DNA from 4 places in the Pantoea trifolii genome. Region 3 is predicted to be linked to each of the others. Evidence: predicted binding sites of a transcription regulator. Region 3 holds the regulator's gene; each other region holds the start of a gene.
The links. The regulator LexA, encoded in region 3, represses DNA repair genes until DNA is damaged. The targets are predictions, from matches to a motif close to TNCTGTATGTACATACAGNA.
Positions count from the first base shown of each region.

Region 1 (8,058 bases), 1.4 Mb from region 3:
CGACTCGGGCTGCGACTGAATCGCTGCCAGCGTGCCGTCGACATCAAAAAAGAAGGCATAAAGTCCGCCACTTAACGACGGCAAGGTGCTGTTCTGATTAACCGCGGGGGTCACGACTCTTCTCCTGTCTTGTGGAATTTACCATCACAGGATGTTCGGAGACTGGCTGGGCGATCGAGGCGGTTACAACCGCAGAAGTGTGCGCGAGGAGGTTTTGCAGATAACACGGAATTTCGATAGATAACTCTCCACAAACAAACATCATTTGAACTCACTCGCCAGTCTTACTGCGAACATCGTCAACTTTAAGTGTAGACGCAGATCACGATATTGCCAGATTCATGCGGCTTCGCTATAGGATAAGTGGCAGTTTTAAGGGTTATGCCGCAAAAGAATCGCCTCACGGATTTTTCAACCGCTTCGCTTATTTCTGGCAGTATTACGCCCTTCTCCCGCCTCAATTCCCGGATTATGCCGACTTGCATCCGCCGCGCGGATTATCATATGGTGCGTTTACCGTGCGGCTACAGCGCGGAAATTGCGCCCTGATCGGCATTGATCACGGCTGTTAGACCCATTCAGGCAGGAATCCGGATGATGGAAAACCGATCGACATCACATTTTTCACTTGTCACGGCAGGTGATCGACGATGATCCCGCAAAGCTATAGCCAACGCGTTCACTTCTATTACTGCATTCTGGTCGCCCTGAAAATTAACGCCAAAACCAAGAAGTCTGGCGGTATACGCGGCAAGAATAACTTCCTGCTGAAATGGCTGCGTAATGCGCAGAACAACACCATTTTCCCGCCGGATATCACCAGCGAGATTGAGTGGCTGCGCGCCAAGATCATCAGCTCCGGGCCCGACACCGATCTGGAACCGATGCTGCAATATGTCTACGACACCGCGAAGCGTGCCGAGACCTTGCGTTTAGGCTCGTAATTTCTGTCGGGTATTTCATTAAGTGGAAATCGCGTTTTTATTGAGGTAACGCAATATCTCCCTCTTAATTACCCCGTAAATCTGGATACGGTTAAATCTTCTTATCTTGATGAATTTAATCGAAAAAAATTAAATCTGGCATCTACGTGAAGGTAATTATTATGATTAACAGAATGATCCTCAATGAGACCGCTTATTTCGGTGCGGGCGCGATTAATTCGATTGTCGATGAGATTCACAAGCGCGGTTTTACTAAAGCGTTGGTGGTTACCGACAAAGATTTGATCAAGTTTTCGGTCGCCACCCGCATAACCGATCTGCTGGCGCAGCACGACCTCAGTTTCGAAATCTATGATGACGTGATTCCTAATCCCACCGTTGATGTGGTGCATGCGGGCGTCGATGCTTTTCGCCGTTCGGGTGCCGATTATCTGATCGCGGTGGGCGGCGGCTCGCCGCAGGATACCTGCAAAGCCATCGGCATGATGATTGCCAATCCCGAGTTCAGCGATGTGCGCATGCTGGAAGGCGGTGCCGCCACGCGTAATCCTTCTGTGCCGATCATTGCGGTGCCGACTACCTCAGGCACCGCAGCGGAAGTCACCATCAATTACGTCATCACCGATGAAGAGAAGAAGCGCAAGTTCGTCTGCTACGATCCGCACGATATTCCGGCGATTGCCATCATCGATCCCGACATGATGGCCAGCATGCCCGCCAGCCTGAAAGCGGCCACCGGCGTCGATGCGCTGACGCACGCCATTGAAGGCTACATCACGCGCGGTGCGTGGGAGCTCACCGATATGTTCCATCTCAAGGCGATTGAAATTATTGGCCGCTCGCTGCGTGACTCGGTCAAAGGCGTGCCTGCGGGCGTTGCCGATATGGCGCTGGGTCAGTACATCGCCGGGATGGGCTTCTCGAATGTCGGACTCGGTCTGGTGCACGGTATGGCGCACCCGCTGGGCGCGTTTTACGGCACGCCGCACGGCATCGCCAATGCGGTACTGCTGCCGCACATCATGGCGTTCAATGCCGAACATACCGGCGAGAAATACCGCGCTATCGCGCATGCACTCGGCATAGAAGGTGCCTATGCCTGTTCATTAGCCGACGCACGTGCGCTGGCGATTGATGCGGTGATAACCCTGAACCACGATATCGGTATTCCGCTCAGACTGCGTGATATCGGCATGCAGGAGCAGGATGTGGATGCGCTCGCCGCCGCCGCCTTCGCTGATGTGTGTACGCCGGGCAATCCGCGTGAGTGCAGCGTCGAGATGATTAGATCACTTTATCGTGAACTGTTCTGATTAATGTCAATCAGGCAATGCTGAATGAACAGCATTGCCATTTATTAGCCGCATCGGTTATTCCCTGTTTATCGCCAATTACGCTAACTCTATCGGCAGATTAATCTGGAATTTTGCTTAATATTCGGATATGAGGCGTTCTCTTTGCAGGATGTGCCATAGTTCATGTTGATATGAAATATAAAGGATCCTGCTATGTTTGGCTTTTTAACCTCTCTTTTTGGTAGTCCCGAATCATTAGTGCAAGTCATGACGCGCCAGGACATTCAGGAATCGATTGAGGAAGGTGACAGAATTATTATTGATGAAGACGGCAACGCTTCGGTTAATCCATTGAGTCCTGAAGTACAGCGCGATTTTGCCCATCATGTCAGCACATTAAAGGATATTTAGATGGGCACGGCGATATTTATGGTAATGATGGTATGCGGTTATTGGTATACTAGCCGCGACATGTCGAGCCGTTTGAAAATTAAGCGCTCTTTTGGCTGGGATGTCTATTTTCTTATTGCACTGTATGGCTGCATATTTGTACTGCAAGGCGTGTTGGCGACCGCCATTATCTGGCTGATTCTGCTGGCCGCATCCGGTGTGAACAATGCCTTTGCCCTGACTTCGGCAGAAAATGTCCACTGGAATGTCGACTTCATGACGTGGAGTTTTTTAGGCATTCAGGCGCCGGTGGTATTGATGCTGGCCTTTGCCATCCTCTTCTGCATGTATCGCTCCAATTGGGCGGTGAGCGCCCGGCTTAACGCCGGCGGGCGCAAAGAGCTGTATCAGCGGCTTTCACGTTCCAACGGCATTGAACAGTTATTGCTGCAGTGCATGGAAGAAGGCGAACTGGCGTGGGTTACGCTGAAATCGCGCCGTATTTATATCGGTATGATTCATGCAGCAACGTTTGAGTATCCGAATACCGCCAATATTGTGTTGATCCCGATGCTAAGTGGCTATCGCGATTCACGCACGCTCAACCTGGCGATCGAGCATAATTACAGTTTGTGGTACCACAATCACGACATTGATTTCTCTTCGTCGCCGAAAAATGCCCTTGAGTTTCGCAAAGTGATTATGGTGCATCAAATAGAAAGTTTGTCGCTGTTTGATCCGGCTAGCGCCAGCGCATTAGCCATGGATAAGCAAAGCGGTAATAAACGCAAATGGATGAGGAGGTCTGCGCCTAAACGCGACTATCCATAATTTAATAATCAAAGATGCTGGCTTAATTGTTTATGTTGTACCGAGCCAGCAACTCTCCATAATAAGTCAAAATAATAAGGTAATCATGATGGACTTTAAAAAGTTCGAGGCCATTCTGCAGCTGTGGGGAGATTTACACTTCACAGGAATTGAATTACAACAGCGTGATAATAAAAGCGAAATTTACGCCACCGGCACCAATAATCATACCCAGAGTCAACTTTATATTTGCACGCTTTCTACTGAGATTGCGTCACATATTCAGTTAAAACAGTTTCGCACTTGGTTACACAGAATTAACATTGGTAAAGCAAAACGCCGGTTGGCTCTCTTACGAAAGGAGTAATGAGATTGTCCCCGCATGGGGGACAGAGAAGAATATCAGGCGTCGTCAGGCGTATAGCCCACCACAATTTCCAGCGTTTTGCGCAGCACATCGGCTTCAGCATCACTTTCTGCGGTTTCCAGCGCCATAATCAGACAAAGAATAATCGATTTATTACTGACTCGTCCTTCCGTGGCCAGCACGTGGCGGATAACCCTATCCAATACGGCAGCTTCGTTTTTTAGCGTACTGTCTGCATTGCGAAAATGCTCTGCCAACTCGGTGTCAGGCAGTGCAGCATAGAGGTTGTGATTTTCCGACATGATTCCAGTCCCGTGATTGCGTATATTCCCGCATTGCTATGTCCTCAATGCGAGCCAATCGGTCAATGTTTACGATTGTTGCCAGACTGCTGGTTATGACCAAACAGCTGAAGAACGTTGTCTCGCTGCGGCTGCTCTTCGCGCAATTTTTTCCCCGCCGAAATGCTGTTGCGCACATCGGTGATGGCGGCAGTGATCGCTGCACGCTGTTCGTCATCGGTGCTCTGCTGTTTCATCAGCGTCAGCTGATCCATCAGCGCCTGAGTATTAACGGGCCCCGGGCGCTGCAGCAACGCCAGCGCGGCTTCGCCAATAATTTCATCGATTATTTTCTGCTGTTCACTTCTATTCATAACGAATCATTCATAACGAATCTCTGATCGCCGTTTCGCCCCGGAGCGGGGCGAAACCAGTGTGGGAGCGTATTCAGAGTAAAATTCTAATACTTGTACAAGTTTGAAATCTGACAGGCTCTCAGCTTTCGCGTTCAAATAATAAGCCAATCAGCTGATGATAGTGATGCTCTTCTTCGGCGTTGGCGGCCAGTTCCAGTCTGCGCAGCAGCTTGGTACAGAGCGATTTGCGGTTGAGATTACGGCCTTCGCGTAAGATTTCAACCACGATCTGACCCAATGTTTCCTGCTGCGATGGCAGCGACGCTTTGCTGAAGTAGTTGGCAATGGCCTCGACTGAACTCGGCGTGTATCCGTTCTGACGCATAATTGACCCCAATAATTAAAAAAGTTAGATCATTTGACCTAAGTAAAGTTGTACAGGTAGCAAAAAGCTGTACAAGGAGCTTACTCAAGTTAGCAGGCGGGATTTGTTGCAAAAAGTGCTAATAAAGGTGAATTAGGATAATTGGAAAGCTTTTATTTCCAAATCCGTGCGCTCAGCGCCGAAAGTCATCGACGCGTGAGCTTATTGGGCTGGTCAACTGTCGTCGGTATCGGCCGAAGGCATTCTGACGCTGCCTTCCTGACGACTCAACCCGCGCAACGCGGAATGGACGCGGTTATCGCTGCCCGCCGGTTGACGGTGCGTGAGCAACCATTGCTGAGCCTGGGCAATGCGCTGCTGCTGTTGCGTGTTTTGCTCTTTTCTCGCCATGCGCGCGAGCTCTGTCAGCAGCGATGAGACGCTGACATCCTCACGACGTAGCAGTAACGCATAGGCGGCTTCGCCGATAATTTTAGGTTGCGAATCTGACATCTTCTACCTCCTGAGAATATGGGCTTACGCTTAGTTCTCACTACTCACTATAGATCATCAGCGTGATACCTTGTTAACAGAAAGCTCTGGTTATCTTGGGTTTTTGTTACTAACACGTTATGGTAACTGCCCTTCGGTGGCCTCTGCTCGCACCGACGATGTGAATTAATAACAAGAATGAAGCAAGGAAATCTGGCATGGAGTTCACCATACGCAAAGCCAAGGCAGAGGATGCAGAGCTGCTGCACCTGCTGGGGCGCATGACCTACAGCGCGCATTTTAAACATATGTGGGTTTCCGCAGAAGAGCTGGATGCCTTTATCGACAAGGAATATGGCCTGGCGGAGCTGAATAGCAGCCTCGCGGCCCCCAACGAGAGCTGGCTGATCGCCGAGACCGACAAGCCGATTGGCTTTGCCAAAGTCACCTGGAACACGCCGGTACCGGATTCCGGCATGAGCGGCGCGCTGCTGAATAAGCTGTACCTCAATCCGGAAGAAACCGGCAAAAATTACGGCCGCTGGATGTTCGAGAGCATCATCAATGAAGCGCGCGACAAGCGTGAAGGCTATCTGTGGCTGGAAGTGTTAGGCGATAATGTGCGTGCACGTAAGTTCTATGAAGCCTTTGGCATGCAGCACATCAAAGACATTCCGTTTGTTACCGCCTCGCAGCAGAGCACCCTGCAGATCATGGGAATGATGATTTAAGCGCAGCGGCACGCCATTCGGCACAAAATAAATATCCTTTGTTGCCAACTGTTTTGCAAATCATTGCCGGTTCTGGCTTGATCAAACTGCCCAATCGACATTACTGTATACACATACAGTAATGATTTGAGATCGCAGCCATGCAGTTTTATCAGCCCGCGGAAATCCGCGCCATTCTCGCCTTACCCTTGTTCATCAGCCGCGTGCCCTGCGGCTTTCCGTCCCCAGCTCAGGACTACGTTGAACAACGCATCGACCTCAACGACTTTTTAGTCGATCACCCCAGTTCAACCTACTTCATCAGAGTCAGCGGTGACTCGATGATCGACATCGGGATCAATGAGGGCGACATGCTGGTGGTGGACAGCTCGCTGAAACCCAAACACGGTGACATTGTGGTGGCGTCACTTTCCGGCGAGTTCACCGTGAAACAGCTGATGCTGCAGCCTTACCTGCATCTCAAACCGATGAACGCAACCCATGCGATTATCGCCATTCCTGACGCCGATGAGTTCGAAGTCTTCGGCATCGTTAAACACGTGATTAAAACCATAGGCCGCTGATGTTTGCCCTGGTGGATGTGAACTCGTTTTACGCCAGCTGTGAAACGGTGTTTCGCCCGGATCTGCGTGGCAAACCGATTGTGGTGCTGTCGAATAACGACGGCTGCATTATTTCCCTGAGCAGAGAAGCCAAGGCGCTGGGCATCAAGATGGGCGCGCCCTACTTCAAACATCGCGAAGAGCTGATGCGTCACAAAGTGGTGGTGTTCTCGTCTAACTATGCGTTGTATGGCGATATGTCGCGCCGCGTGATGGAGACGCTGGCGCTGATATCCACGCGTGTGGATGAGTATTCCATTGACGAAGCCTTCGTTGATGTTACCGGCATCAATGCCTGCATGACGTTTGAACAGTTAGGCTGCGATATCCGCGACCGCATTTATCAGGACACCCATCTGCGCGTGGGTGTCGGCATTGCACCGACCAAAACCCTCGCCAAACTCGCCAACTGGGCGGCCAAACGCTGGACCAAAGCCGAGAACGTGATGGATCTCTCTTTGCCCCACCGTCAGCGCGAGTTGATGAAACTCGTCAAGGTTGAAGAGGTGTGGGGCGTGGGCCGGCGCTTATCGAAAAAGCTCAACCTGATGGGGATCAACACCGCGCTGGAATTAGCGGAAACCCCAACCGCGCTGATCCGGAAACACTTCGGCGTGGTGCTGGAGCGCACGGTACGTGAATTATGTGGCGAGTCTTGTCTGGCGTTTGAGGAGGTGGTTCCCAACCGACAAAATATTCTCTGCTCGCGCTCGTTTGGCGATCGTATTACCGAATATCAGGATATGCGCGAAGCCATCGCCAATTACGCCGCGCGCGCCGCAGAGAAGCTGCGCAGCGAGCGGCAATATTGCCGTCATATCGGGACGTTTATTCGCACCAGCCCGCACGATGCGCATCATCCTTATTACGCCAATGCGGCCAGTCAAACCTTGATTACGCCCACCGCTGACAGTCGCGATATTATTCAGGCCACGCTTAATTGTTTAGATCGTATCTGGGTTCCCGGTAAGCGTTATATGAAAGGCGGCGTGATGTTGGGCGATTTCTTTAGCGATGGCGTGGCGCAGCTTGATCTGTTTGCGGAATATCAGCCGCGTCATAATAGTGACCAACTGATGGCCCTGATCGATAAGATGAATGCCCACCAGCGCGGCGCGCTATGGTTTGCTGGCCAGGGGATTCAGAAACCCTGGTCGATGAAGCGCGATATGCTGTCACCGGCGTACACCACCCGGCTGGCGGATCTACCGGTGGCGAAGTAAGTCCCTCCACTTATCTAAATATTTCGAGATATGAAAGAATGAATCCACCGGTGGGCTAGCATTTATCACACGATACAGTATCTTTATCCTAATAAATTCAGTATAGGCGTTCTAACTGCGTGAAATTTGACAGTCCTATTAAATTCCCCAGCATAATTTTATAGCGTAGAAAATATTTTAGAACGTTTCCTTACTAGAAATAT
Region 1 is NZ_JANIET010000001.1:1,769,150-1,777,207, reverse strand. Features, by position in the region: gene otsB (trehalose-phosphatase) at 1-114, opposite strand, end outside; gene NQH49_RS08260 (hypothetical protein) at 651-944, shown strand; gene fucO (lactaldehyde reductase) at 1,106-2,257, shown strand; gene NQH49_RS08250 (hypothetical protein) at 2,453-2,650, shown strand; gene NQH49_RS08245 (hypothetical protein) at 2,651-3,460, shown strand; gene NQH49_RS08240 (hypothetical protein) at 3,546-3,806, shown strand; gene NQH49_RS08235 (biofilm development regulator YmgB/AriR family protein) at 3,842-4,108, opposite strand; gene NQH49_RS08230 (hypothetical protein) at 4,171-4,461, opposite strand; gene ycgZ (regulatory protein YcgZ) at 4,583-4,828, opposite strand; gene NQH49_RS08220 (hypothetical protein) at 5,042-5,320, opposite strand; gene NQH49_RS08215 (GNAT family N-acetyltransferase) at 5,518-6,030, shown strand; gene umuD (translesion error-prone DNA polymerase V autoproteolytic subunit) at 6,171-6,593, shown strand; gene umuC (translesion error-prone DNA polymerase V subunit UmuC) at 6,593-7,855, shown strand.
Region 1: umuD (translesion error-prone DNA polymerase V autoproteolytic subunit) is a predicted target of LexA. The motif match lies at 6,132-6,151, and genes of this name have one in related genera.

Region 2 (8,058 bases), 940 kb from region 3:
TGGCAAACCGCTGGACACTGACACAAGCTCAGGCACTGTTCGATAAACCTTTCCTTGAGTTGATGTTTGAAGCGCAGCAAGTGCATCGTCAACATTTCGATCCACGCCAGGTGCAGGTCAGCACGCTGCTATCGATCAAAACCGGCGCCTGTCCGGAAGACTGTAAATACTGTCCGCAGAGCGCACGCTACAAAACCGGTCTGGAATCAGAACGTCTGATGGAAGTGGATGCGGTGCTGGAATCGGCGCGCAAAGCCAAGGCGGCGGGATCGAGCCGCTTCTGCATGGGCGCGGCGTGGAAAAATCCGCACGAGCGCGACATGCCGTACTTGCAGCAGATGGTGCAGGGCGTGAAAGCGATGGGCATGGAAACCTGCATGACGCTCGGCACGCTAGATGGCAGCCAGGCACAACGTCTCGCCGAAGCCGGGCTTGATTTCTACAACCACAACCTCGACACCTCGCCAGAGTTCTACGGCAACATCATCACCACGCGCAGCTATCAGGAACGTCTGGATACGCTGGATAAAGTGCGCGGCGCGGGCATCAAAGTGTGTTCCGGCGGCATCGTGGGGTTGGGTGAAACGGTGCAGGATCGCGCGGGCTTGCTGGTGCAACTCGCGAATCTGCCAACGCCACCCGAGAGCGTACCGATCAACATGCTGGTGAAGGTCAAGGGCACGCCGCTGGCCGATAACGACGACGTGGAACCGTTCGACTTCATCCGCACCATCGCGGTGGCGCGCATTATGATGCCATCCTCGCACGTGCGCCTTTCAGCCGGTCGCGAGCAGATGAGCGAGCAAACGCAGGCAATGTGCTTTATGGCCGGTGCAAACTCAATCTTCTACGGCTGCAAGCTGCTCACCACGCCAAACCCGGAAGAGGATAAAGATCTGATTCTGTTCCGCAAACTGGGCCTGAATCCGGAGCATACCGCGACAACCGCCGGTGACAACGAGCAGCAGTATCAGCTCAGCGAGCAGCTGTTGCACGCGGATACCGAGCAGTTCTATAACGCGGCTGTGTAAATGGGCTGGTCACAACGTATTGATGAGGCGCTGGCGGCGCGGCGCGCCGCGGATGGCTGGCGGCTGCGGCGTCCCGTTGAGCACAACAGCGTGCGGGAAATTACGCTCGAAGGGCAGCGTTATCGCCACTTCTCCAGCAATGACTATCTCGGCTTGAGTCAGCATCCGGCGGTGATCGCTGCCTGGCAGCAGGGCGCGGCCGAGACGGGCGCGGGTGCGGGCGCATCCGGTCATGTCACCGGCTACAGCCGCCATCATGCGCAGCTCGAAGCGGAGCTGGCGGACTGGCTGGGCTATTCGCGCGCGCTGCTGTTCATTTCGGGATTTGCCGCCAATCAGGCGGTGATCCATCTGCTGGCGGAAAAGCAGGATCGCATCTTCGCCGATAAGCTAGCGCATGCTTCACTGCTGGATGCCGCCAGCCACAGCCCCGCCAGCCTGCGTCGTTTTGCCCACAATCAGCCGGAAAGTCTGGCGAAGCTGCTGGCAACGCCGTCGGATGGCGGCACGCTGGTGGTGACCGAAGGCGTGTTCAGCATGGATGGCGACAGCGCACCGCTGGCCGAGATTGCTGAACAGACGCGGCGCGGCAACGGCTGGCTGCTGGTGGATGATGCGCACGGCATTGGCGTCACTGGTGCGCAAGGGCGCGGCAGCTGCTGGCAGCAGCAGGTCAAACCGGAACTGCTGATTGTCACCTTCGGCAAAGGGTTTGGCGTCAGCGGTGCGGCGCTGCTGTGCGATGACGCCACTGCCGATTACGTCGAGCAGTTTTCACGCCATCTGATCTACTCCACCGCGATGCCACCGGCGCAGTGCTACGCGTTGCTGGCGGCACTGCGGCAGATTCAACAAGGCGATGCGCTGCGTGAAAAACTGCACAGCCACATCGCGCGTTTCCGTGCGGGCGCCGCCGATTTGCCATGGCAATTAGGTGCCTCTGCAAGCGCCATCCAACCGCTGATCGTCGGTGAAAACAGCGCGGCGCTGGCGTTGTCACAGCGGCTGGCGCAGGCCGGCTGCTGGGTCAGCGCCATTCGTCCCCCGACCGTGCCGCCGGGCACCGCGCGGCTACGCATCACGCTCACCGCTGCGCATCATACCGATGATATTGATCGTCTGCTGGAGGCGCTATATGACGCTGCAGGTTAACAAGCAGGCCGTGGCAAACGCCTTTGGTCGTGCGGCTGCGCATTACGAGCAGCACGCGCAGTTACAGCGGCTGAGCGGTGATGCGCTGCTGGCGCTGGCGCCCGCCGGTTTTGGCCCGCACCTGCTGGATGCTGGTTGCGGCACCGGCTGGTATAGCCGCTATTGGCGCGATCGCGGGCGCACGCTGACGGCGCTTGATCTGTCGCCCAACATGTTGCAAACCGCGCGCGATCAGCAATCGGCGCAGCACTATCTGCTGGGCGATATTGATGCGGTGCCGCTACCAGATGCCAGCGTTGACGGCGTGTGGAGCAATCTGGCGGTGCAGTGGAGCAGCGACTTGCACACCGCGCTGCTGCAGTTTTTACGCGTCACGCGGCCAGGCGGCACGGTGCTGTTTTCCACGCTGCTCGACGGATCGCTGCACGAAGTGCATCACGCGTGGGCAAAACTGGATGGTCGTCAGCACGCCAATCGTTTCCTCAGCGCCGCGCAGTTTGACACGGCCACCGCGACGCTGCCGATCGCTAAGCAGCAGCAGGTTATCACGCTGCATTTTCCCAGTGCGCTCAGCGCCATGCGCTCGCTGAAAGGCATTGGTGCCACGCATTTGCACGACGGACGCGGCGCCAGCGTACTGACGCGCGCTCAGCTGGCACAACTTGAGCAGCACTGGCCGCAGGACGAGGCGGGTTATCGCCTGAGTTATCACCTGATGTATGGAGTTTTACGCAAATGACACGCTGGTTTATTACCGGAACCGATACCGAAGTGGGCAAAACAGTGGCCAGCGGCGCGCTGCTGCAGGCGGCGAGCGCCGCCGGTTTACGCACCGCAGGCTACAAGCCGGTGGCTTCCGGCTGCGAGATCACGCCGCAAGGCATCCGCAACAGCGACGCGCTGGCGTTACAGCGCTACAGCAGCTTGCCGTTAAGCTATGAGCAGGTGAACCCGCTGGCGTTTGTTGAGCCGACCTCGCCGCATATCATTAGCGCGGAAGAGGGCCGACCGATTACTTTTTCCACGCTTTCAGCAGGCTTGCGCGCGCTAGAGCAGCAGGCGGAATGGGTGCTAGTTGAAGGCGCAGGCGGATGGTTTACGCCGCTGTCGGAAACGCAAACGTACGCCGATTGGGTGGAAGCCGAGCAGTTGCCGGTAATTCTGGTGGTGTGCGTGAAACTGGGTTGCATCAACCATGCGATGCTCACCGCCGAAGCGGTTAAAGCGCGCGGATTGCGCCTTGCGGGCTGGATTGCCAATGATATTCAACCGCCCGGCAAACGCCATCAGGAGTATATGGCTACGCTGCGTCAGCGCATTCATGCGCCGTTCCTTGGTGAGATTCCGCACCTTAGCGATGAGGCCGAGCAGGCCGAATGTGGGCGTTATTTGAGGTTGCCGCAATAAATAACCCAGGTCGCCATTCATGGCGACCTGGCTACATCGTCACGTCGCGGTCAGCCACTTATTCACCGTCAAATCATCCAGCTGCGCCACTTTGCCATGCGCCACGTTACGTCCACGATGCAGCAGCAGGAAATAATCGGCGACGCGGCGCACAAACGACACGTGCTGCTCCAGCAGCAGAATGGTTAAACCATACTCACGGTTTAGCCGACGAATCAGATTGCCCATCTCCTCTTCCAGCCACGGCGACATCCCTTCCGTCGGCTCATCCAGAATCACCAGCTTGGGTTGCAGCACCAGCGCGCGCGCCAGTGCCAAATGTTGCTGTTGCTCCATCGGCAACTCGCCGCTGCGCTGATGGCGCAATGAATAGAGCGCCGGAAAAAGATCAAATACCATTTCCGGAATAGCGCGGCTACGATCGTCCTGCGCCGCCATCAGGGCGATCAGCAGGTTATCCTCCACGCTCATCTGCGAGAAAATATGCCGTCCTTGCGGCACGTAACCAATGCCGGTGCGCGCGCGCAGCTCGGCCGGTTGCAGCAGCAAATCTTCCGGCGGCGCGCCATCTTCCTGCCAGGTCATTGAGCCGCTGTTAATCGGCAGGCGGCCCATAATGCAGTTCACCAACGTGGTTTTGCCCATGCCAGGGCTGCCCAGCACGCCGGTGCAGGTGCCCGGCGGCAGATCGAGATCCACATCCCACAGAATGTGATTTTGACCGTAAAACTGATTCACCGAACGTAAACTCAGCATCTGACATCCTCCTTCCAGATTATAAGCCTGAATGCTCCCGCTCTGTGTCGTCTGGCATACAGTCGTGCACGATTGATGGACACCGCTGTCGTCGGCAAGCGCCGATATGGACTCGTCACTCCATATAGCAAACACTGCAATTCCCAGGCCAGGTTAGGAATTCAGGCCGTTCTGCGTCGCAAACCTGACAAATCAACCGCTAAAAGTTGAGAAATACTTAACAATTGCCGGCGGTGATAAATGAGCTGCACTTTGACGGTGCTAACGGCTTAACGTTTCTGGTGCATTTGATCGTTCGTAAGGCAATAACCGGGGAAATAAATGGCCTAAAGGCTGGCTTTTCTCCAGGTAAGGAGAGGTAAACCGGGAAAAAGAAGGGTTAATGCGACACGCAGGAGGAGAAAAATAAATGCGAAAAAATTTTTTTTCGCGCTTAAGAATGGGCGGGAGAAAATTATACACAGCCGATGGGCTCGGGGCTGGATTCACTTATCCACCATTACTGTGGATAACCTTGTGCATTAGCGACTGAAAACCGTGTGCAAGCGAGTAAATTCGCGGCCTTCATACATTATGATGAGAAACTGGGCTTTTGAGTCAATGTCAGTAAAAACAGCAGGTTAGTTAAAATCAAGCATGCGAATTATCTGGCTTGTCATCGGACTGCAATTTAATGACACTCTATTGACAAATGTTAAAAGCGTCCTCCGCTTGGGGATAACATTGCGCAACAAGCGCTTGCTGGCTGCCGCTTAAATTGCACTGAAGAAAATCCGCTTCAGATTCCATTATCGTGCAAGGTTACTGTAATTATGTCCAGTATTTTTTTCTGGCAAATTCGCCATAGCAGAGTAGAATTAGCAGCCTGCCCGCCGACTTCATCTGCTGGAACCGCTAAAACATGAGCAAAGTCTTTAAACTCAACTCCGCTTTCAAGCCTTCAGGCGATCAACCTGAGGCGATTCGCCGTCTCGAAGAGGGGCTGGAAGATGGACTCGCGCATCAAACGCTGTTGGGCGTGACGGGCTCGGGTAAAACGTTTACCGTGGCGAACGTAATTGCCGACCTTAACCGCCCGACCATGGTGCTGGCACCGAACAAAACCCTGGCGGCGCAGCTCTACGGCGAGATGAAAGAGTTTTTCCCGGATAACGCAGTGGAGTTTTTCGTCTCTTATTACGATTACTACCAGCCTGAAGCCTATGTGCCGAGTTCTGACACCTTTATTGAGAAAGATGCCTCGGTGAATGAGCACATTGAGCAGATGCGTCTGTCGGCGACCAAAGCGCTGCTGGAGCGTCGTGATGTGATTGTGGTGGCATCTGTTTCGGCGATCTACGGTCTGGGCGATCCCGATCTCTACCTGAAAATGATGCTGCACCTGACGCGCGGCATGATTATCGATCAGCGCAGCATTCTGCGTCGCCTGGCGGAACTGCAATATACCCGCAACGATCAAGCCTTCCAGCGCGGCACCTTCCGCGTGCGCGGCGAAGTGATCGATGTATTCCCGGCCGAATCGGACGACATTGCGCTGCGTATTGAGTTGTTCGATGAAGAAGTTGAAAGGCTGTCGCTGTTTGATCCGCTCACCGGTCAGATTGATTCTGTTATCCCACGCTTTACCGTCTATCCCAAAACGCACTACGTGACGCCGCGTGAGCGCATTCTTAAGGCGATGGAAGAGATCAAAGATGAGCTGGTGATCCGCCGCAAAGTGCTGCTGGAGAACAACAAGCTGCTTGAAGAGCAGCGTATTTCCCAGCGTACGCAGTTCGATCTCGAAATGATGAACGAGTTGGGTTACTGCTCCGGCATCGAAAACTACTCGCGCTATCTCTCCGGGCGCGGACCGGGCGAGCCGCCGCCGACTTTGTTCGACTATTTACCGGCGGATGGTTTGCTGGTGGTCGACGAATCGCACGTTACTATTCCGCAGATTGGCGGCATGTATCGTGGTGACCGCGCGCGTAAAGAGACGCTGGTGGAATACGGCTTCCGCCTGCCGTCGGCGCTGGATAACCGCCCGATGAAGTTTGAAGAGTTTGAAGCGGCCGCGCCGCAAACCATTTATGTGTCGGCCACGCCGGGCAATTACGAGCTGGAAAAATCGGGCAGCGAAGTGATTGATCAGCTGGTGCGCCCAACTGGCCTGCTGGATCCGGTGCTGGAAGTGCGTCCGGTGGCGACGCAGGTTGACGATTTGCTGTCGGAAATCCGCAAGCGTGTCGAAATCAACGAGCGCGTGCTGGTGACGGTACTGACCAAGCGTATGGCGGAAGACCTCACCGAATACCTTGTGGAGCACGGCGAGAAGGTGCGCTATCTGCACTCGGATATTGATACCGTAGAACGTATGGAGATCATCCGCGATTTACGCCTCGGCGAATTTGATGTGCTGGTCGGCATCAACTTGCTGCGAGAAGGTCTGGATATGCCAGAAGTATCGCTGGTGGCGATTCTCGATGCCGATAAAGAGGGCTTCCTGCGTTCCGAGCGTTCGCTGATTCAGACCATTGGCCGCGCCGCACGTAACATCAACGGCCGGGCGATTCTCTACGCTGACAAAATCACGCCGTCGATGGAGCGCGCGATGGGCGAAACCGAGCGTCGTCGCGAGAAACAGCAAAAATACAACGAAGAAAACGGTATCGTGCCGCAAGGGCTCAACAAGAAGATCACCGATATTCTTGAGCTCGGTAAAAACGTGGTGAAAACGCGCGGCAAAGGCAAAACCGCGTCACGCACTGCGGCAGAAGCCGAAGCTAACTATATGGCGCTTACGCCGCAGGCGATGCAGAAGAAGATTCACGAGCTGGAAGGGCAGATGCAGCAACACGCGCAGAACCTGGAGTTCGAAGAAGCCGCCAGCGTGCGCGATCAGTTACATCAACTGCGTGAGCTGTTTATTGCGGCTTCGTGATGGTAGTAACCGAGTCGCCATAATCGTAATGGTTGTAACCAGGTCGCCATAAATGGCGACCCTACACGGCCTGAATCGCGTGTTCCAGCGCGATGCGCAGCAGCTGGCGGTCGTGGCGATATTTGATGTCGGCGGCTTCCAGCGGTTCGCGAATGATTAAGCGCTCTTCCACGCCGCGAATATCGGCGGCTGGACTGACTACCACCGCATCAATCACCCGCTTGCCAATCGCTTTCTCCATGATCGCCAATTTATCGGCCACATTCAGGCTGGCTGCCGCCGGGCTCAGTTCGCGGCCCAGATTACCAATAAACACCATGGTGGCAGGTGTACGACGCATCGCGCGCGCCATATCTTCCATCAGCAGAATCGGCATCAGGCTGGTGTAGAAGCTGCCGGGGCCAATCAGAATCAAATCCGCTTCGCCTATCGCCTCAATCGCTTCGCGGGTCGGCAACACGTTGGGATGCAACATCAACTCTTCGGGCGGCTGCTTCATCTCATCAATCGCGGTTTCGCCGTACACCATGTTGCCTTCGCCATCCTGCGCCACCAGATCAACCGGCTGTTCCGACATCGGAATCAGAAACGCATCAACCTTAAGCAGATTGCGAATGATATTGATGGCTTCCAGCGGACGTACGCTTAGGTGATCGAGCGCCTTCAGCATCAGGTTGCCCAGGTTGTGGCCGGCCAGCTCGCCATTGCCGGTGAAGCGATACTCAAACATCGCGGTGGCGACGCTCGGCTCGGTGATCAGCTGATTGATGCAGTTGCGCATATCGCCCC
Region 2 is NZ_JANIET010000001.1:1,314,609-1,322,666, forward strand. Features, by position in the region: gene bioB (biotin synthase BioB) at 1-1,031, shown strand, start outside; gene bioF (8-amino-7-oxononanoate synthase) at 1,032-2,183, shown strand; gene bioC (malonyl-ACP O-methyltransferase BioC) at 2,167-2,922, shown strand; gene bioD (dethiobiotin synthase) at 2,919-3,590, shown strand; gene NQH49_RS06090 (ABC transporter ATP-binding protein) at 3,630-4,346, opposite strand; gene uvrB (excinuclease ABC subunit UvrB) at 5,248-7,269, shown strand; gene NQH49_RS06100 (gluconeogenesis factor YvcK family protein) at 7,331-8,058, opposite strand, start outside.
Region 2: uvrB (excinuclease ABC subunit UvrB) is a predicted target of LexA. The motif match lies at 5,149-5,168, and genes of this name have one in related genera.

Region 3 (8,058 bases):
AAGAGGCCAAACTGCTTTTCGCCGGTCTCGGCTTGCTGGCGTTTATGCTGGTGCTGACCATGAACACCATGACCATTTTGCTGTCATTTGGCGGCCTGGCGCTGGCGTGGGTTTATCCGTTTATGAAGCGCTATACGCATCTGCCGCAGGTGGTGCTCGGCGCGGCATTTGGCTGGGCGATTCCCATGGGTTGGGCGGCAGTTAGTGAGTCTTTACCTTTGGTCTGCTGGCTGGTTTTCCTGGCAAATATCTGCTGGACGGTGGCCTATGACACGCAGTACGCAATGGTCGATCGTGATGACGATTTGAAGATTGGTGTGAAGTCGACGGCGATTCTGTTTGGTCGTTATGACAAACTGATTATCGGTTTATTGCAGCTGGCGACGCTTGGCCTAATGGCATTGGTGGGCATGATGCTCAATCTGAATGGCGCGTTTTACTGGTCACTGTTACTGGCAGCTGGTTTGTTTGTGCATCAGCAGAAGCTGATTGCCCAGCGCGAGCGTGATCCCTGCTTCCAGGCGTTTCTGAATAACAACTATGTGGGCATGGTGCTGTTTCTCGGCATTCTGCTCAGCACCGTGCCGTTCGCGGATTTGTTATAAACAAAAAAGGCGCACTGAAGCGTAATATTGTTCAGTTAAGCGCAGAGCGACTTTCGTTCGCTTTGCGCTGAGGCAGTTGCAGCACCTTCGTGCGGCGACCGAGCAGAGAGCGCCTGGCCGCGCCCTCTGCACTCCCGGGCCTTGCGCCAGCCCAGCTCGCCGCTGCGCGGTGCCTTCACTCGTTCACAATTCCTGACGGACCGGTGGCGATTCGCTCCTGCTCAGCGCCACCTCTCGCCGCATCCATGCGGCTCGCCCTGGAATCCCTCACTCGTTCAGCGAGTTGGGATGTCGCCTCAACACCCGCGCTGCACCATCAAGGCATAATTTTGACTCGCCATCGCTACAAGTCTCGTAGGGTCGCCATTCATGGCGACCGAGATGAGTCATCAGGCAGGAGGGATCGTGGGAGAATAGCGAGGACTTAGCAGGGCGCACCGAAGTGCGCCTTTGTGTTTTCATGTCGCCTACTAATCGTGGGTGACCGCGCTCTCAATCGTCAGACGGACATCGCTGGTGACCAGCTCCGCCAGCATCTGCCACATCATATGGCTGCGTTCCGCATCGGCATCGCCTTTGTCACTGATATAACCTTCATCACGCAGCGTAAGTACCAATGCAGTGAATACCGCTTTATCAAAGAACTCGGGTGCGTTGATACCGTGCAATACAGAAAGGCGTTGAGCCAGGGTGCGGCTCTCTTTCTCCAGCGTGCCACGGTTGATGGCCGGTTTCGCGCTGAGGATAGCGAAGGTAATCGCGAAGCGCTGAAGCGTCTCACGAATACCCGCCGCCAGCAGTTGCAGCGAACGGTGACGTGCCGGCGTCATTCTTAGTTGACCATCCTGCAAGGTGATCAGGCCCTGGCGCGCCATCTCTGCACAGAGTGCGTTAAGTAGTGCAGGCAACTCCGCCTTGTCCCAGCGTAAGAACAACTCGCTCTTTAGCATCGGATATACCAGGCTCACCTGACGCAGCAGCTCTGCTTCGCTGATTTCACGATGTTGCTGCACGATGGCGGCAATCAACGATGGCATCACTAACATGTGATGAATGTTGTTGCGATAGTAGGTCATCAGCACTGCCTGCTCGCGCGGCAGAATGATAATGTCGCCAATGCTGTCTTGCTCGGTCTCGAACTTGTTCATGCCCATCGCGTGGTCAAGCAGCGCTTCGGCGCTCATATCGGGCACCGTGGCTTCCGGTGAATAAGGCACGTTGCGCAGCAGTTGGGTGTAGCACTCTAACTGCTCAATCAGCTGTTCGCGGGTTAATGAACGCTGACGTGACGCCAGCAGCGCAGTCACGCACAGGTTCATGGCGTTGGCCGCACCGGCTTCGTTAATGCGCACCATCAGCTTCGCCGCAATGTCATTCACAGCAGGTGTCATCCACGCAGGGCGTTGCGGTTCGATAGGATCAATCGCATCCCGCCATTCCGGCACGTTTTTGTTCAGGTAGTTCATCAACGGCAGCGGTTCGCCGAAGTTAACGTAGCCCTGACCAAGATTGCGCAGCTTACGCAAGCCGCGCACCATCTGCAGGAAGCTCTCTTTCTCTTTGGCCGCGCCACGCAGCTCTTTGGCATACGTGCCCACTTCCATCACGTGCTCGTAACCGATGTAGATCGGCACGAAGGTGATAGGACGACTGCCGCCGCGCAGCATCGCCTGCAGCGTCATCGACAGGGTGCCGGTTTTCGGATCCAGCAAACGGCCGGTACGCGAACGTCCGCCTTCCACAAAGTATTCAACGGAGTAACCACGGCTAAACAGCTCGCCGAGATATTCACGGAACACGGTGGAATAGAGTTTGTTGCCCTTAAAGGTACGACGAATAAAGAACGCGCCCAGGCGACGGAAAATCGGGCCGGCTGGCCAGAAGTTCAGGTTGATCCCCGCAGCAATGTGCGGCGGCACCAGGCCTTGATGATAAAGCACGTAGGAGAGCAGCAGATAATCCATGTGGCTGCGGTGGCAGGGCACATAGACAATCTCATGACCATCCTGCGCCAGCTGACGCACGCGCTCACCGCCATGCACGTTGATGCCCTGATACAGGCGGCTCCAAAGCCAGCCCATCACGCGGTCGGTGACCTTAATTGCCTCGTAAGAGAAGTTCGCCGCCACTTCTTCCATCATTTCGATGGCGTTCTGCTGGGCTTTCTCATGCGAAATCTTTTTGCTGCGTGCTTCATCTTCTACCGCTTTTTCAATCGCTTTGGACTGTAAAAGCTTGTTGAAGAGATCCTGACGTGCAGGCAGACGCGGGCCGACCGCTGCCAGACGTTGGCGAGCAAAGTGAATGCGCGCTACGCGAGCCAGCTTCTGTGCAATCGACTTATCAGTACCGTGTTCGGTCGCCATCTGGCGTAGCGAAACGGTTTGCGAGAAGCGGACAAAGCTGTCGCGGCCATGCCACAAAATGGCGAAGAACTTCTGCACGCCATTCAGCACGCGCAGATGCGGCGTGGATTCACCGGATGTTTCACGTCCCGGCGCGCGACCAAACATCACCGCGACCGGCAGCATTTGCACGTCGAGTTGCGGGTTGCTGCGGTGCAAATCCAGATAATCGTGGAACAGCTTCACCGATTCGGGATTGGCCACGAAATAGGGAATCACGCGTGGGCCATCGTGGATAAACACGTGGCGCGGCAGCAGGGTGCCATCGATCTCCAGCGGAGCCAGCGGATCGGGCAGATCATGTTTCAGGCATTGAGCACGCAGCGTGAGCAGGTCAGCCTTTGAATCATAAGGCAAAACATACATCACCGGACGTGTAGGATCGATCCCATGTTCAGAAACGGGATCGGTCGGAATGACCTTACTTTTTACCAAAATAGAGAGTGGTAAATTCAATAATTTGTAATAGAGTTTACGCCAACCTGACATAGACAACTTTAAGCCTCTTGTTAGCAAAGCGCGGCAAGCATACCAGAAAGCGCAGCGAAGGTCTGTGGCTCTGCCGCCTCAAACTGCCCACTCATTGACGTCAAAATAGTTCAAGGGTTCCATAGACATGGCAAATAACGTCACCGGTTTAGTAAGAATAGTGAAAGCAGCCGGTTATTCCTGGCAGGGCCTGCGTGCCGCATGGCAGAACGAAGCCGCATTTCGGCAAGAAGCTGTCGCCGCGTTGGTGGCCATTCTCGTAGCCTGCTGGCTGGATGTAGATACCCTCTCCCGCATCTTGATGATTGGCTCGGTAGTGCTGGTTATCATCGTTGAAATCCTTAATAGCGCTATCGAGGCGGTGGTCGACCGCATTGGGCAGGAACAACATCCGCTCGCGGGCCGCGCCAAAGATATGGGATCGGCCGCCGTATTGCTGACTATCTTACTGGCTCTGTTCGTCTGGATCGCGCTGCTCTGGACGCATTTGAGATAGGGATTCCAGATTCATCAAACCGCTGATTTTTCCCTCTGTTACGGTTTTCATTTCGCGAATACCTGTATATACTCACAGCGACTGTATAAACAACCAGGGGGCGGGATGAAAGCGTTAACTGCACGGCAGCAACAGGTCTATGACCTGATTCGCGACCATATTAACCAGACGGGCATGCCGCCAACGCGTGCGGAAATTGCTGCGCAACTGGGTTTTCGCTCGCCCAATGCTGCTGAAGAGCATCTGAAAGCGCTGGCGCGTAAAGGCGTAATTGAAATTGTTTCCGGCGCATCGCGCGGGATTCGTTTACTAATGGAAGAAGAACCAAGCGAAGGGTTGCCGCTGATTGGTCGCGTCGCTGCCGGTGAACCCTTGCTGGCGCAGGAACATATTGAAGCCCACTATCAGGTGGATGCGAATCTGTTCAAACCGAGTGCCGATTTCCTGCTGCGCGTGAGCGGCATGTCGATGAAAGATATCGGCATTATGGATGGCGATCTGTTAGCCGTGCATAAAACGCAGGAAGTGCGTAACGGCCAGGTTGTCGTGGCGCGCATTGATGATGAAGTCACCGTGAAACGCTGGAAAAAGCAGGGCGCGATTGTCCATCTGCTGCCGGAAAACACCGATTTCCAGCCGATTGTCGTTGATACCCGTGAGCAGTCGCTAACCATTGAAGGTTTAGCTGTCGGGATTGTACGCAACGGCGAGTGGCTCTGATCAGTTTCTGATCCTCCCCAACTGCGGCGGTGCGAATTTGCGCTGACCGCAGTCTGCTGTTTTACTTCTCTGTGACTCTTTCTGCGGCTCACGCTGGCGCCATTACGCTGATTACCGCACACAACGGAATGGGCTGATGCAGCTGTTTTCCTCTTCAGATAAAACACTCTGGCGGCTAGCGCTGCCGATGATCCTGTCAAATATCACCGTCCCGTTACTGGGCGTGGTGGATACCGCCGTTATTGGTCATCTCGATAGCCCGATTTACCTCGGTGGCGTCGCCGTGGGCACAACAGCGACCAGCTTCATCTTTATGCTTCTGCTATTCCTGCGCATGAGCACCACCGGATTGACCGCTCAGGCATTTGGCGCCAATGACAAAACCGCGCTGGCGCGCGCCTTAACGCAACCGCTGCTGATTGCCCTGGTTTTTGGCGTGCTGTTTATGGTGCTGCGAACGCCGGTAAGCAGCCTGGCGGCAGCTTTAATGGGCGGCAGCCCGGAAGTGCAGCAGCAGGCGCAAATATTTATTGAGATTCGCTGGCTGAGTGCCCCCGCAACCTTAGCCAATTTGGTGATTCTTGGCTGGCTGCTAGGCGTGCAGTATGCGCGCGCACCGATGGTGCTGCTGATCATCGGCAATCTGGTGAATATCCTGCTTGATCTGCTGTTCGTCCTCAAACTGCATTGGGGTGTGGCTGGCGCGGCGGCGGCCACCGCGCTGGCAGAATATGTCACGCTGGGCGTGGGTTTGTGGATGGTGGCGCGCGTGCTGAAGATGCGCGGTATCCATTTTACTCTGCTTAAAAGCAGTTGGCGTGGCGATGCGGCGCGGCTATTCCGCCTCAATCGCGACATCATGCTGCGTTCTTTGATGCTGCAAATTTGCTTCGCGTCACTCACCATCCTTGGCGCGCGGATTGGCCCGGATGTGGTGGCGGTCAATGCGGTGCTGTTGATGTTTCTCACTTTTACCGCATACGCGCTGGATGGTTTTGCCTATGCGGTTGAAGCCTGTTCGGGTGAAGCGGTTGGGGCCAAAGATCGCAGTAGGCTGTTGCTGATTTGGCATGCGGCTTGTCGGCAGGCTTGCTTCGTTGCAGCAATCTTTGCGCTGATTTATGCGTTCACCGGTCCGCAGATTGTGGCGATGCTGACGTCACTGGAAGCGCTACGCGAGATGGCCGATCGCTATCTGATTTGGCAAGTGATTCTGCCGCTGATTGGCGTCTGGTGTTATTTGCTGGATGGCATGTTTATCGGCGCGACGCGCGGTCGTGAGATGCGCAACAGCATGGTGATAGCGGCAATCGGCTACGGTCTAGCGCTGCTCACATTGCCATGGCTCGGTAATCACGGTTTATGGCTGGCAGTGACGGTGTTCCTGGCGTTACGCGGACTGACGCTGTGGCTGATTTGGCGCGGTCACTGGCTGCGCAATAGCTGGTTCAACGCCTGAATAAGCGAAGCGTAACCTACAGATTAATCTGTATTTCTCTGCAAACTGCGAAGCGGCTACTACAATTACCTTATACGGCGCACATGAGTAGCGCGTTGTCTGGGTATATCGCCAGCTAAGCAGGCAATATATCTATCTCACTCAGGATGTAGTGGAGGATTATTATGAACAAAGACGAAGCGAGCGGAAACTGGAAGCAGTTTAAAGGTAAGTTTAAAGAAAAGTGGGGCAAGCTTACCGATGACGATATGACGGTGATCGAAGGTAAACGCGATCAGCTGGTCGGTAAAATCCAGGAACGCTACGGTTATGCAAAAGACCAGGCCGAACAAGAAGTTAAGGACTGGGAAAGCACCAATAAAGATTACCGCTGGTAATTGCCCCTGAGGAAGATGCTCCTACCCGCCAATCATTTAGCGTAGTGATTGGCCCGGCACAAGGACGTGCCTCTCTATTTTCTTACCCGTTTTTTTCCCTCAACCTGATGATCATGCTCGCAGCTTTCATGATGCGTGCAAGCCGCCACTTCTGCGCAGCTCTCACACAGGCCATGTGCCTCAATCACGGTATGACGCAAAGAAAATCCCGCCTGATCCGCTAACCCAGCAATGGTCTTTTCAACACCATGAGCATGTTTTTCAGTCACTGCCGCGCAACCGTCACACACCAACATCACTGAAGTATGTGCCGGCTCATCAAAATGATGACAAACCACATAGCTGTTATTCGACTCAACGCGATGAATAAATCCCTGTTCCAGCAGGAAATCCAGCGCACGATAAATGGTAGGCGGTTTAGCTTGCGGTTCACTGACGCGCAGCTGATCCAGCAAATCGTAAGCGCTTATCGAACCATTCTGCTCTGCCATCAAGCGCAGCACTTCGGCGCGCTGAGTGGTGAGGCGCACGCCGCGATCAAGGCAAAGTGATTCAGCCTGGGTAAGAAGTTGTTCTGGCGTGAGGTTTGACATAAGCATTCTCCGGGTTGCAGGTGATGTTATTTTATCACACAAATTTTTACGCTGCTGTGATTGCTTATTTTCCTTAAACTCCTGCAGAAAACTCCCACCAATCAATCGATTATCCTTCCTGTTAACCCAACAACATTGTTGCAACCATTATGTCTGAAAAATCCGTCCAGCCAGACAGCGCAACGGCTACAAGGATTTTGCTTTGCAACTCACCGGGTTAGCGTATAAGGTTCAAAAGGTCTTAAGTAATTTCTGGTATCAATTTATTCACTGTTAATTTTTCTGCATATAAACACAGCAGAATGGTGCTTACGCATCCAATTCTGCGAATAGCAGTGCTATTTCCTTTTAATTCACAGCAATGAAGCGTTAGCCAGGGTTCAGAATGGCGGCTAACTAAACTTTCAGTCGGTGAGTGATTCAGCGACATTTCAAAGGTGATGGCAGGCTCATGGCGAAGACATTATTCAGGCACAAAAAAGTAGCTTATCTTGTTGGTTTGAATGCAGTATTTCTTTCTTCCTCAGCTCTGGCAGCAGGTACATGGTATGACGCGCGTAACGATGCGATGGGCGGTACCGGCGTAGCCTCTTCCACCTGGAGTTCCGCAGTGCTGGCTAACCCAGCATTGATGACCAAGGCGCAGCCTGAAGACAACGTTAGCATCATTCTTCCATCAGCCGGTGCACAGGTTACCGATAAAGACAAATTGATTGATCGCGTCGACGACATTACCGATACCGTTGATCGTTATCAGGATGAGCTTCGGGACTTTTCTCTCGAAGATTATTTAAATGGCTATCCAGAGGTGAAAGCTGCTGCGGGTGATATGGCTAACCAGCTCAGTCAGTTACGTGGTAATAAAGCCCATGCTACCGCAGGTGTAGCACTAGCCGTCACTGTTCCAAATGAAA
Region 3 is NZ_JANIET010000001.1:376,268-384,325, forward strand. Features, by position in the region: gene ubiA (4-hydroxybenzoate octaprenyltransferase) at 1-605, shown strand, start outside; gene plsB (glycerol-3-phosphate 1-O-acyltransferase PlsB) at 1,076-3,499, opposite strand; gene NQH49_RS01675 (diacylglycerol kinase) at 3,627-3,995, shown strand; gene lexA (transcriptional repressor LexA) at 4,101-4,715, shown strand; gene dinF (MATE family efflux transporter DinF) at 4,852-6,174, shown strand; gene NQH49_RS01690 (CsbD family protein) at 6,339-6,551, shown strand; gene zur (zinc uptake transcriptional repressor Zur) at 6,626-7,144, opposite strand; gene NQH49_RS01700 (conjugal transfer protein TraF) at 7,596-8,058, shown strand, end outside.

Region 4 (8,058 bases), 150 kb from region 3:
GAAGGTCCGCCGATACCGGTGGAGCACACCACAACCGGTTTGCCATCCACTTCGGCCAGATAGGTAGTGAATTCACGGTGTGAAGCCAGATGCTGTGGATTGTCCATCAGCGCGGCGATTTTCTTCACGCGCTCAGGATCGCCAGGCACGATGGCCAACGTGGCTCCTTTCAAATCAGCTTTGGTGATGCCAAGGTGGAAAACGTCAGACTGGGCCATAACAGACTCCTGATAATTGGGGATGTGCGCGCCACTCTACGTCAGCAGGCGGCATAAATATGTGACTCAATTCACCATCGATAATGAAAATTACATTATCAGAAAAACATTATGTGATTTGTATCACACATTAGCGCTGTGCAATTCTGAATTGCTACAAGCGGTGCTGTGTAAGTGTTGGTGGCAATGTTAATAGAGAAGCAGCACACGTGAAAAAAATCCCTCTGCACCTTACGCCAGCCTTGCTTTACTTCGCCAGGCTATAGTTACGTGATTGCGCATTTGCTAGCACGGAGAGAACAATGAAAACCGAAGACAATATGGCACAAAAAACGGCACCCGGCGGCTTTGCACCGGCCGTTCAGCCCACCGCAAGCAGCACCATTATTACCAGCAGCGACGCCATTCATGCTGGCGAGACCTCGGTTCCGAGCCAGGGCGAAAATCTGCCTGCTTATTATGCCCGACCAAAAGAGTATCAAGGCACCTTGCCGGTGGTGTTGGTGGTGCAGGAGATTTTCGGCGTGCACGAGCATATCCGCGATGTCTGCCGCCGTCTGGCGCTGGAAGGTTATCTGGCGATCGCGCCCGAACTCTATTTTCGTGAAGGCGATCCCAACGATTACAACGATATTCCCACGCTGTTCAAAGAGCTAGTGAGCAAAGTTCCAGATTCGCAGGTGTTGTCCGATCTCGATCATGTGGCCAACTGGGCCACGCGCCACGATGGTGATATCCGTCGTCTGGCGATTACCGGTTTCTGCTGGGGCGGACGCATTAGCTGGCTGTTTGCCGCGCACAATCCGCAGGTGCGCGCGGCGGTGGCATGGTATGGCCGTATAGACGGTGAGAAGACGCTGAAGCAGCAGAAGCATCCGATTGATATCGCGGTAGATCTGAACGCGCCAGTGCTTGGCCTCTACGGTGGTCAGGATGAGAGCATTCCGCTGGAGAGTATTGATAAGATGCGTCAGGCGCTGCACGCCGCCAATGCCAAAGCAGAGATCGTGGTGTATCCGGATGCCGGACATGCTTTCAACGCGGATTATCGTGCCAGTTATCACGCCGATTCCGCCAAAGATGGCTGGCAACGTATGCTGGCGTGGTTCGCGCAGCATGGCGTGGCGCCGAACGCCTAATAAAAAGGGGCGCCTCTGCGCCCCCATCTCATTTACCGCGACTAAGCCGTTTCACCCCGCAGGTTTTGCGCCGCTTTGACCATATTCGCCAATGCCTGACGGGTTTCCGTCCAGCCCCGGGTTTTCAGGCCACAATCTGGATTCACCCACAAACGCGCTTCCGGAATGCTCTGCGCCGCTTTGCGCAGCAACTCTTCCATCCACTCCACGCTCGGCACGTTCGGTGAGTGAATGTCATACACGCCCGGACCGATTTCGTTGGGATAGTCGAACTCCTTGAAGGTATCCAGCAGATCCATATCGGAACGTGAGGTTTCGATGGTGATGACGTCCGCATCCAGCGCGGCAATCGAATCCATAATGTCATTGAACTCGCAATAACACATGTGGGTGTGAATCTGGGTGTCATCCTGCGCCACGGCGGCATTGAGACGGAATGCATCCACCGCCCAGGTCAAATACGCGGCCCAATCGGACTGATGCAGCGGCAGACCTTCGCGCAGTGCCGGTTCATCGATCTGAATAATGCCGATCCCGGCTTTTTCCAGATCTTCCACTTCATCACGCAGCGCCAGCGCAATCTGTTTGGCGATGGTTTCACGGCTCACATCTTCACGCGGGAATGACCAGCAAAGAATCGTTACCGGACCGGTCAGCATGCCTTTCACCGGCTTGTCGGTCAGCGACTGCGCGTACTTCGCCCACTCAACGGTGATGGCTTGTGGACGGCTCACGTCGCCGATGATGATCGGGGGTTTAACGCAGCGTGAACCGTAGCTCTGAACCCAGCCGTTTTGGGTGAACACGAAGCCGTCGAGGTTCTCGCCGAAGTATTCCACCATGTCGTTACGTTCTGCTTCTCCGTGCACCAGCACATCGAGGCCCAAACGTTCCTGCTCAACAATCGCCTGTTTGATGTGTTCGGCGATGCCGGTGCGGTAGTTACCGCCATCAATGTTGCCTTTTTTAAAGTCGAGACGTAGGCCGCGAATTTCGGTAGTTTGCGGGAATGAACCGATGGTGGTGGTCGGCCACGCTGGCAAGTTGAAGCGGTTACGCTGCGCTTTGGCGCGTTCGGTGTAGTGGCTGGTACGTTCAACATCTTTGGCCTGGATTTTCGCCAGACGCTCGCCGACTGCGGCATTGTGCACACGCGTGGAGTTGGCACGCGCACGAATCGGTGCGCTCCACTCCACCAGCGAAGCGGCATCGTTGTTGTTCAGCGCCTGACTCAGCAGTGCAAGCTCCGCACACTTCTGCAGGGCAAAGGCGAACCAGCTTTTCACTTCTTCATCGAGGCGCGTTTCCACGCTGAGATCGATTGGGCTGTGCAGCAGCGAACAAGATGATCCGATCCACAATTGTTGACGCTGGCCCACCAGCGGTTGCAAGCGTTCAAACCAGCTGCTGAGATCCGCGCGCCACACGTTACGGCCATTGATCACGCCGACGGAGAGCAGCCAATCTGCCGGGATCTGCTGGTTTAACTGTTGGATGTCGTCTTTGCCGTGCACCAGGTCAACGTGCAAGCCTTGCACCGGCAGCGCTTTGATCATGTCGAGGTTCTGGCCGATGCTGTCGAAATAGGTGGTGAGCAGCAGTTTGCTTTCACCCTGCAGCGCGTCGTAAGCCGGTTTGTATGCATCGCGCCACGCCTGCGGCAATTCCAGCGCCAGTGCAGGTTCGTCGATTTGTACCCATTCGATGCCGCGTTTTTTCAGTTCCGCCAGCACCTGTTGGTAAACCGGAAGAATGTCTTTGAGCAATGAAAGGCGATCGAAAGGCACACCTTTCACTTTACCCAGCCACAGATAGGTCACCGGGCCGAGTAGCACCGGTTTAATCTTGTGGCCGAGCGCCAGCGCTTCGTCGACTTCATCCAGCAGTTGGGTCCAGGTCAGTTTGAACTGCTGGCCTTGCGTGAATTCCGGCACCATATAGTGATAGTTGGTGTTGAACCATTTAGTCATTTCCGCCGCCGCCGCCGGTGTACCGCTTGGTGCGCGGCCACGACCGAGGCGGAACAGCGTGTCGAGATCAACGGATCCATCTTTGTTCTGGTGGCGTGCGGGCACGTTACCCAGCAGCAGGCTGGTTGTCAGCACGTGATCGTACCAGGCAAAATCGCCGACCGGCAACAGATCGACGCCCGCCTCTTTCTGCTGTTGCCAGTGACGGGCGCGCAGTTCGCGCCCCACCGCCAGCAGCTCTTCCTGTGAGCTTTTACCTGCCCAGTAGCTTTCCTGTGCTTTTTTCAATTCACGACGCAATCCAACGCGAGGGAAACCGAGAGTGTGGTTCAGAATGGTCATTTTCTGTTCTCCAGATATTATTAACTGAATAGGGTGCAGAGATGTTTAGCCGTCCAGATGTTTACACCGCCATAATCTGCGGGTACTGTATGTTCCTCAAGCGCAATTTGTTCAATCTCGATGTGAAGGATTCTCATGATCGAACTCAAACACCTGCGGACGCTGCAGGCGTTACGGAACACCGGCTCGTTAGCCGCCGCCGCCTCACATCTTCATCAGACGCAATCGGCGTTGTCTCACCAGTTCAGCGATCTGGAGCAGCGGCTGGGCTTTCGTCTGTTTGTGCGCAAAAGCCAGCCGCTGCGTTTTACGCCGCAGGGAGAGATTTTGCTGCAGTTGGCCGAGCAGGTTTTGCCGCAGATTCAACAGGCTTTGCAGGCGTGTCATGAGCCGCATCAGGCCACGTTGCGTATCGCGATTGAGTGTCACAGCTGTATTCAGTGGCTGACGCCTGCGCTGAATAATTTCCGCCAGAGCTGGCCGCAGGTAGTGATGGATTTCAAATCCGGTGTGACCTTTGATCCGCAACCCGCATTGCAGCAGGGCGAATTGGATGTGGTGTTGACCTCCGATATTCTGCCGCGCAGCGGATTGTTCTATTCACCGATGTTCGATTTTGAAGTGCGTTTGGTGATGGCACCGGATCATCCATTGGCGCAGCTTGAGCATATTTCCCCGGAAGATATGGCCGATGAGGTATTGATGATCTATCCGGTGCAGCGTCAGCGTTTAGATGTGTGGCGCCATTTCCTGCAACCTGCGGGCGTAAGCCCGGCTTTGAAGAGCGTGGACAATACGCTGTTACTGATTCAGATGGTGTCGGCACGCATGGGCATCGCCGCGCTGCCACATTGGGTGGTCGAGAATTTTGAGCAGCAAGGTTTGGTGGTGACCAAGACTTTGGGTGATGGCCTCTGGAGCCGCCTGTATGCCGCCGTACGCGAAGGCGAGCAGCGTCAACCGGTGATGGAAGCCTTTGTGCGGTTTGCCCGTCAGCACGCCTGTGAACACCTGCCCTTCGTGCGCGATGCCGCGCGTCCCGGCTCACTGCAAACCCTCTCATCCTGATGTTGTTGGGCGGCGAAGGTCGCCCGCGCTGTTATCCCTGTCCCGCCTGCTCTATAATGCGCCGCCTCAACCCGCGACCAAGAGAGTTTCACCATGATGAGTAACGATGTTCTGCGCAGCGTGCGCTATATGCTTGATTTGAGCGATAGCAAAGTGGTGGAGATTTTTGCCTTAGCGGGGAGTGAAGTGCCGCTGGAAGACGTGCAGGCGTGGATGAAGAAGGATGACGATGCTGCGTTTCGTAAGCTGCCGGATGTGTTGATGGGTTATTTCCTCAACGGTCTGATTTTTTACCGTCGCGGTAAGAGTGAAGATGCGCCCGCGCCTTCGATTGAGCGCCGCATGAATAACAACATTTTCATGAAGAAATTGCGTATCGCGTTTGAGCTGAAGACCACCGATATCCCGGATGTGCTGCTGAAAGCGAACTTTAAGATTTCACAGGCTGAGGTTGGCGCGATTTTCCGCAATCCAGACCATAAGAATTTCCGCGAATGCGGTGACCAGATTCTGCGTAATTTCCTGAAAGGTTTGACGATGATTCATCGTCCGGGGCCGGCTAAGAAAGCGTAATCGCTTCTTTGTTCGAGCCGGGTCAGGGATAGCGCGGCAGATCGCAAAGAGTAACCACTTCCCTGTGGAGCAGCCTCGCCATCCATGGCTCGGATGCTTTGCTCCTCTGCCGCGCTATCCCCTCCCTTTCGGCCTAGGCGTGGCTTTTGGTGGTCTTGCCGAGCACCCAGCGTTTATGTACGTACAGGGATGCAAAAATCACGGCGGCACCGGCGATAAAACTTGGCCAATGCGGTTTCTCCTGCCAGATCGCCAGATTCACCAGCAAGCCAGCAGGCACATGCATGTTGTTCATAATACCCAACGTGCCAGCATCCACCTGCGTCGCACCGTAGTTCCACATGAAGTAGCCCAAACCTGAAGCCGCCACGCCCAGCCAAACCAGAATGCCCCACTGTAGCGAGGTGGTGGGCAGTTTGTTCGGATTGCCCCACAAGCTCCAGGCGATCACCGCGATAATCACTGCGCCCAGATAGAACCATGAAAACGCGGTGTGCTGCGGCATCGGCCGGGTTTCCTGCAGACGCTTGTAGCCCACCATGCCGATGGCGAAGCAGATATTTGCCGCCTGCACCAGCAGCAAGCCGAACCAGAAATGATCGCTGACTTTGTCGTAACGAATAATCGCCGCACCAATGACCGCCAGCAATGCGCTGAAAGCATAGCCGATACGCAGCGGACGTCGGCTGAGCAAATCGTAGATCAGCGTGACGTACAGCGGCGTCATCACAGTGAACAGCAGGAATTCGGTCACGCTCAGATAGAGATAGGCTTCAAAGCTCAGCAGGTACATGATGCCGAGCTGCAGCATGCCCACCAGCATATACAGCAGGATGGTGGAAGCACGATATCCGCGCCAGCGCAGGAACGGCAGGAAGACGATGGCGGCGAGCGCCAGACGCATTAACACAGAGAACCAGGAATCCACCTGACCTGCGAGGTATTCCCCGATTAAACTGAAGGAAAAAGCCCACAGAATGGTGGTAACGATCAGTAACGGCACGGTAACGATCTCAAAATGAACAGTGGCGTTAGTGTAAACAAACTGTCGCGATTGGCGTGAACTATCTGGTTTACGATTGTACAAAATGACGACAATTAGTTTTAACTGATCGCCTATTCGCCTGGATAAAAATGCGCGAAATACAACATTTCCTGGTTTTTATCGCTCTCTAATGTCATAAAACTGTAACATATGTGTCACATGTCACAGTAACCGCGCGTGACCATCACTATCCTTTGCGCGAAATGGAAACTTCGCTTTTCCATTTTTAACGTCTGTTGCTTTTGCCCCAACCTGCTGGGAATCCATAACTATATTGCGCCCTGGAGGGCCACACTCATGTTGAGTATCTTCAAACCTGCACCGCATCGCCCGCAAGTGGCCGATGATCGTGTCGATCCACTCTATCGTCGCCTGCGCTGGCAAATTTTCCTGGGAATATTTTTTGGCTATGCCGCCTACTATTTGGTGCGTAAGAATTTTGCGCTGGCGATGCCTTATCTGGTGGAACAAGGTTTTTCGCGCGGCGATCTCGGCTTTGCGCTATCGGGCATTTCCATCGCTTACGGATTCTCAAAATTCATTATGGGTTCGGTATCGGACCGCTCGAATCCGCGCGTGTTTTTGCCCGCCGGATTAATTCTCGCTGCGGCGGTGATGCTGGTGATGGGGTTCGTGCCGTGGGCCACCTCCAGCATCATGGTGATGTTTGTGCTGCTGTTCCTGTGCGGTTGGTTCCAGGGCATGGGCTGGCCGCCGTGCGGGCGTACCATGGTGCACTGGTGGTCGCAGAAAGAGCGCGGCGGAATCGTATCGGTGTGGAACTGCGCGCATAACGTCGGTGGCGGTATTCCTCCGCTGCTGTTCCTGCTTGGCATGGCGTGGTTTAACGACTGGAAAGCCGCGCTGTACATGCCGGCGTTTGGCGCCATTCTCATCGCCATTATCGCCTTTGCCTTGATGCGCGATACGCCGCAATCCTGCGGTTTGCCGCCAATTGAAGCGTGGAAGAATGATTATCCGCCGGATTACAACGAGGAGCACGAGCAGGAGCTGACGGCGAAGCAGATTTTCATGCAGTACATTCTGCCCAATAAGCTGCTGTGGTACATCGCACTGGCGAACGTGTTTGTGTACCTGCTGCGTTACGGCATTCTCGACTGGTCGCCGACCTACCTGAAAGAGGTGAAGCACTTCACGCTGGATAAATCCTCGTGGGCCTACTTCTTCTATGAATATGCCGGTATTCCCGGCACGCTGCTGTGCGGCTGGATGTCGGACAAAGTATTCCGCGGCAACCGTGGCGCAACCGGCGTGTTCTTTATGACGCTGGTGACCATCGCCACCGTGGTGTACTGGCTGAACCCACCAGGCAATCCAGGCATCGACATGCTGTGCATGATTGTGATCGGCTTCCTGATTTACGGTCCGGTGATGTTGATTGGCTTGCACGCGCTGGAGCTGGCGCCGAAAAAAGCGGCCGGAACGGCAGCGGGCTTTACCGGGCTGTTTGGCTATCTCGGCGGATCGGTAGCGGCCAGTGCCATTGTCGGTTACACCGTGGATTACTTCGGCTGGGACGGCGGATTCATTGTGATGATTGGCGGATCGGTGCTGGCGGTGATTCTGCTGCTGCTGACCATGGTCAGTGAACATAAGCACAAGAAACAGCTGGTATAACCAGAACGGGCCGGTGATAACCGGCCCATTTTTTTACGCGAGGAACAGCTTTCGCAGCGTGTGCG
Region 4 is NZ_JANIET010000001.1:231,030-239,087, reverse strand. Features, by position in the region: gene udp (uridine phosphorylase) at 1-218, opposite strand, end outside; gene NQH49_RS01055 (dienelactone hydrolase family protein) at 521-1,357, shown strand; gene metE (5-methyltetrahydropteroyltriglutamate--homocysteine S-methyltransferase) at 1,399-3,669, opposite strand; gene metR (HTH-type transcriptional regulator MetR) at 3,805-4,737, shown strand; gene NQH49_RS01040 (YehS family protein) at 4,831-5,310, shown strand; gene NQH49_RS01035 (carboxylate/amino acid/amine transporter) at 5,444-6,313, opposite strand; gene glpT (glycerol-3-phosphate transporter) at 6,653-7,993, shown strand; gene yigL (sugar/pyridoxal phosphate phosphatase YigL) at 8,027-8,058, opposite strand, start outside.
Region 4: metR (HTH-type transcriptional regulator MetR) is a predicted target of LexA. The motif match lies at 3,753-3,772, and genes of this name have one in related genera.